DNA from 2 places in the Rummeliibacillus sp. NPDC094406 genome. Region 2 is predicted to be linked to the other one. Evidence: predicted binding sites of a transcription regulator. Region 2 holds the regulator's gene; the other holds the start of a gene.

Region 1 (3,221 bases), 330 kb from region 2:
GCTTTGGATTTTCTAACAATTTCATGACAAAGTAAAACGCACTGCAGTCTAAATTGGATTGCAGTGCGTTTTATATTTAATTTATAAAATCTTAGGATTTAGTTAGCTTCAAGATTTTTCATAGAATAATAATAGGTTTGTTCAATGAAATTAACGGAAAATCATTTTGAGTTTCTTCCTATTATATATGTTCAGGAAATGATGTGGGAAATAAAACGTTCAGCACCTTTCTAAAATTGGATTAGGAAAAAATTCTACGAAAAAAAGAAAGCCATTTCGTAATTGAAACGACTTTCCTTAATTAGAAGAAACTATTTCACTTTAATTTTACCGTGCCAGTTTTTGTAACCGCCTTCTAATTGATAAAGTTCATTGTAGCCCTTTTTCTTTAAGAATAAAGCAGCACGTGCACTACGACCAGCATTTTGGCAGTATAAGTATACTGGCTTATCTGGACGAAGCTCATGATATCGATTACGAAGTTGGGTTGTAGGTAAGTTACGTGCACCTAAAATATGCCCACCTTCAAATTCTTTTAATTCACGAACATCGATTAATTGTGCTTTACGATACCCTTTTTTAAATTCTTCTTCATTTAGAGTTGTAACTGCTTTTTTTAAGCGTAATGCATTAATAAGCGCGTAAATAATAATTACAACTAGGATGATTAGTATTGTATATAACCAGCTCAAGATGACTTACCCCTTTCTATCTATAAATAATATTATAAAAGAAGAACTAGCGATAGTCCAATGACTTTGATAAAATAGAAAAGTTGATATAAAAGGGAGACGATTAAATGACAACTAAATGGTATTTTATAAATTCAGGTCCATGTAGCCCTGCGTATAATATGGCTTTAGATGAAGCACTATTACATTGGCATAGCGAAGGGCTAATTCCACCAGTAATTCGTTTTTATGAATGGAATCCAGCGACACTCTCAGTAGGTTATTTTCAACGAGTACAAAAAGATATCGATTTCGATCAATTAAAGAAATTAAATTTAGGTTTTGTAAGACGTCCAACTGGTGGGCGAGCAGTCTTACATGAACATGAATTAACGTATAGTGTTATCGTTTCAGAAAAATACCCTAACATGCCTAAAACAGTCACAGAAGCCTATCGAGTGATCAGTGAAGGGTTATTGTTAGGCTTTCGCAATTTAGGCTTAGACGCTTATTTTTCTGTGCCTGATTCGGAAGAAAAAAGAGATATTTTGAAAAAGCCAAAAAGTGCAGTTTGTTTTGATGCACCAAGTTGGTATGAACTTGTCGTAGAAGGTAAAAAGGTTGCAGGTAGTGCACAAACTAGACAAGAGGGCGTAATTTTACAACATGGATCAATTTTAATAGATTTAGATGATGAAAAATTGATCTCTGTTTTCAAATTTCCATCAGAAGCATCAAAAGATCGTATGCGCAAACATTTACCACAAAAAGCGATCGCAATTAATCAATTAGCAAAACGTAAAGTAGATGTCGAAGCATGTGCTGAAGCTTTCCACAAGGGATTTGAAGATGCACTAGATATTGAATTAGTACCTTACGAATTGACACAAGAACAACAAGATTTTGTTGAAAATCTTGCAAAAACACGTTATGAAACGGATGAATGGAACTTTAGAAAATAATAGGTTTTTAGGCTTATTTTTTGTGATAAAAAAACCGAAAATACCTATGAATCGCGATATAACAACGTTTTTTTCTAAAAAAGCGCTATTTGCTTTTCCAATCAATATATAGTATCGTATTTAATTGTATAAATACTATATATTGTGTTTTGCTATAAGAAATAGGGAGGCGGATGGTATGGTACTTGCATCGCAGCATCATAATCAGACAATCGACATTAAACAACTAAACAAAGACATTCAACAATTTCCTCAAGTTCATCCAATCACAGAGGACATGCATTTAACGCACAAAGGTGTTTCTCGACTTGTGATGATCGACCGTTATTCTTTCAAAGATACTGAAAAGAAAACGTTAAAAGTTGGGGATTTTGTTGTTTTAACAGTAAAAGCAGATCCTAAGTTTCCTGCTCGTGGACTTGGCTATATCGTTTCAATCGATGAAGTTAAAAAAAGAGCAAAAATTCTAATCGAAGATGATTATCGTAGCGCAATCGATGATCCAGAAGAGCTATCAGAAGGAATTGTTACTCGCTCACTAGACGTCATTGAAAAGCCTCTAGAAGTTTTTTACGAACAAATAGCAAAACGTAATGCAACGGGATTAGCATCTGTCGAAAAGACAGAAGAAAAACGAGAAGCATGGTATCAAAAGTTTTATAAACAACTTGTAGGTCTGAACTTCATCCCAGCAGGACGTGTTATCTACGGAGCAGGATCAGGTACTGATGTTACGTACTTCAACTGTTACGTTATGCCATTTGTGGCAGATTCGCGTGAAGGGATAAGTGATCACCGCAAACAAGTAATGGAAATCATGAGTCGCGGTGGTGGTGTTGGTACAAATGGTTCAACATTACGACCACGTAATACATTAGCTCGTGGAGTAAACGGCAAATCATCTGGTTCTGTATCATGGCTCGATGATATTGCGAAATTGACACATCTCGTAGAGCAAGGTGGATCACGTCGCGGAGCACAAATGATTATGCTATCATGTTGGCATCCTGACATTTTTGAATTTATTATTTCTAAAATGCAAAATCCTCGTATTTTACGATTCTTAATCGAAAATACAACAGATGAAGAAATTAAACGCTTAGCAAAAGAAAAACTACAATTCAAACCTTTAACAGAGCAAGAAAAAGCGATGTATCAAGGTATTATCAATTATAAATCCATCCCTGGTTTCGGCGGATTCAATGAAGCCATCTTCAAAGATGCTGAAACAAAATTACGTGATGGTGGTACTTATAGCGTAAACAATCCAGAATTCTTAACAGGTGCTAATATTTCTGTTACATTGACAAACGAATTCATGGAAGCAGTTGAAAGTGATGCAGAATTTGATCTGCGTTTCCCATCTGTTGAAACTTACGATGCAAAAGAAATGGCAATTTATAACGATGAATGGCATGAATGTGGCGATGTTCGTGAATGGGAAGAAAAGGGACATGCTGTAAGCTCATATCGCAAAATCAAAGCACTTGAGCTTTGGAATTTGATCAATATTTGTGCTACTTACTCAGCTGAACCAGGTATTTTCTTCATTGACAATGCCAATGAAATGACAAATGCTAAAAGTTAC
Region 2 (3,221 bases):
TTTTTCGTCTTTTTTCTTTTGTTGCTTTAATTTATTTTCATAGTACCAATCTGGCACATTTTGAGTTTTCGTAGTTTGTTTACCCTTTGGAATATATTGCTTGCGACTCTTCTGCATTTGGTATTCTTTTGCAAAATTTAAAGCTTGTTCTGCTGTTTGAATATTGTTTTTTTGCCAGCTAGAAGCAATTGCTTGCAGGAAAGCGCTATTTAAGTTGGCATTACTTAAATAATAAGCATAGTGAATAAGGACATTCAATACAGGTGTTGGTATGTCATATTTCGTAGTAAAATCTTGTACCACTTTGACATCCTTTTCAAATGGAGTTTTTCCTTTTACAAGCATTGTTAATAAGTCAATTGATTTTACACTGTTAAAAATAGGTATTAACTCTTTATTTAGTTGCTCCATATTTGAATAATCCGAGTCCACAAACTGTGGCAGTTGATAAAATATCCCTGCTCCAGCTTTTAATATCTTATATTCCTTTGAATAATCTTTTGTTTCTTTAGTTGCGACTATTTTAGAATCCGTTACGTTATTTACTTCAAATTCTCTTGCTAACTTCATCGCTTCTCTTGCTGTTTTCACACCTGTATTGCGCCAATGCGATGCGATTGTTTCTATATATTTGCGGTTTAATTTCCCATTATTTCTTAAAAACACATAATGTATCAATACGTTCACTACCGGTGTTGGCATGCCATATTGCATCACTAAATCCTCTACTAACTGGCGATCATTAGGAAACGGTTCCTTTCCTCCTGCCACCGCAGTCAATACATCAATTGGGGAAGTCGATTCAAACCATCGTATTAGCTCTGCTTCCATAGGATCAATATCTTCATCTACCATAGCTGTTTGCGTAAAGACTTCTTGTTTTTGTGTTTTTTTCATGACAGATTGCATCGCTGGCGGTTCTTTCGATACTGTCAGTTTATAATAGTCAGCCGCTTCTTTTTTTAAACGTAAATCACTTAAAACCATTTGATCATCGAGTGCTAATAGAACAACTTTCTGCATATCAAACGGTGTTAAATGATATAGAAAAGCTAATTTTGCAATCGTTGCTTTTACTTCTGCTGTTAATATGGATGACGGAACTAGTTGCTCCGATAAACTCGTTCTTAAAAGATTGAAATCAAAATCCTCATAGTTAAAAGGTAATTCTTTTGGCTTTTCTTGTAATCCTGTAAGTTGTATTTCATCAGATGGCACATTATGCTGAACAGGTCGATAAACATCTGTAAATGTTCTAGATACTTCCTGATAGCCATAATTAGACAGTCCTTTTGAAACAAAACGTTGCCGTAAATTACGGTATGCTGATTCCCCAATTTTACTAAACAAGAACATTGATAAAAGGGGGTCATCAAAGAAGGTAGCCGCATCAAGGGGCGGCATCGCATCATAGATAAAGCAACGCATTTCTTGCTGGTCTTTACGCCAAGTGCGTAATAAACCAATAGCCTCAAGTGCTATTCGCGATTCGAAAATTTTGCCAATTGGCATATCTAAAGCGTTCATCAAATGATAATGTGACATCGCACTATCGTCTACATTTTCTCCCTCAGCCCATAGTAAAAAATAGAGGCTAATTGGCTCTGCTCCAATAAGTGGTTGATACAAAAGAGTGATCAACTTTCGGTCATAACTAGATAGAGGGAAAGGTACGCGAATAGATAGGCGATCAACAGGTTGCAATTCTTTATATAAATTCACCAACGGTTCCCCCTCCAAAACATCCACTTACTGTTCTTTTTCACGTTCTTTGGATTGTTTTTCGATTAACTCTCTTAACTCATCAATAAATACATTAATATCCTTGAATTGACGATATACAGATGCAAAACGAACATAGGAAACTTCATCAATTTTTGAAAGTCTGTCCATAATCATTTCCCCAACATCTTCTGTTTTTACTTCTGCGTTACCAATTCTTCGCAAATCTTGCTCAATATTAAACACTAAATCCTCTAACACACTTAAAGCAACTGGACGCTTTTCACACGCTCGAATAAGACCTCGAAGCACTTTTTCTCGACTAAATTCTTCACGTGAACCATCTTTTTTAATAACAATGAGTGGCATCTCTTCTACTTTTTCAAAAGTGGTAAAACGAAAACTACATGATTCACATTCTCGGCGCCTGCGAATGGCTTTATTATCATCCACAGGTCTACTATCAATGACTTTTGTTCCGTTATATTGACATGCTGGACATTTCATAATTTTTCTCTCCTGATTTCGAAACATATTAGTTTATCTATTATATCAAAAAATAATGATATAAATCGAAAAAAAGAGTAGAAATTCCCCTTTACATCAAAATAACTATATCAAAATCCGTCAAATTTCGATTCTTTAGTATATTTTGCGCAATTTCAGATAAAAAAATCCTTCCAACTGAATCAGTTAGAAGGATTTAGCCAATCAATTAATTATGCATTTACTGTTTCTTTTAACTCAGCTACAACTTTTTTAGTAAGATCTACAACACGTGAAGAGTAACCCCATTCATTGTCATACCAAGCAAGTACTTTTACTTTACGAGAACCAATTGTCATTGTAGTAAGACCATCAATTGTTGCTGAAGCAGGATTTGTATTGTAGTCACGAGATACAAGTGGTTCCATTGTGAAGTCTAAAATACCTTTTAATGGACCTGCAGCTGCTTTTTTGAATGCTTCATTTACTTCTTCAACTGTTACATCTCGTTGTAAGTCTACAACTAAGTCTACTAATGAAACGTTTGGTGTTGGAACACGTAGAGCCATACCATGTAATTTACCTTGTAATTCAGGTAGTACAAGTGTTAATGCTTTCGCTGCACCTGTAGAAGTTGGAATAATAGATTCAGCACATGCACGTGCACGTCGTAAATCTTTATGTGGATTGTCAATATTTTTTTGATCGTTTGTATATGAATGAACTGTTGTCATTAAACCGTTGTCAATTCCAAATGTATCATTTAGGACTTTCGCAACTGGTGCAAGACAGTTTGTTGTACAACTTGCATTTGAAATAACGTCATGTTTTGAAAGGTCTAATTTATCATCATTAACACCCATCACGATTGTAACATCTTCGTTTTTACCTGGTGCTGTTAAAATTACTTTTTTCGCACCTGCTTCAAGATGTAAAGCTGCTTTACTACGTTCATTAAATTTACCTGTTGCTTCAATAACGATATCGACACCCATTTCTTTCCAAGGTAAGTT

Evidence for each region. Region 2 encodes NrdR, which represses ribonucleotide reductase genes. Its sites were predicted from a motif close to AACACNATATATNGTGTT; they were not measured.
Region 1: a site for NrdR is predicted at 1,765-1,782, ahead of ACIQ4I_RS09170 (vitamin B12-dependent ribonucleotide reductase). Genes of this name have one in related genera too.

The regions. Positions count from the first base shown of each region.
Region 1 covers NZ_JBIWGZ010000003.1:160,305-163,525, reverse strand. Annotated here, with positions in the region: gene ACIQ4I_RS09180 (rhodanese-like domain-containing protein) at 312-692, opposite strand; gene ACIQ4I_RS09175 (lipoate--protein ligase family protein) at 800-1,633, shown strand; gene ACIQ4I_RS09170 (vitamin B12-dependent ribonucleotide reductase) at 1,812-3,221, shown strand, end outside.
Region 2 covers NZ_JBIWGZ010000003.1:486,346-489,566, forward strand. Annotated here, with positions in the region: gene ACIQ4I_RS10745 (DnaD domain protein) at 1-1,722, opposite strand, end outside; gene nrdR (transcriptional regulator NrdR) at 1,750-2,229, opposite strand; gene ACIQ4I_RS10755 (glyceraldehyde-3-phosphate dehydrogenase) at 2,442-3,221, opposite strand, start outside.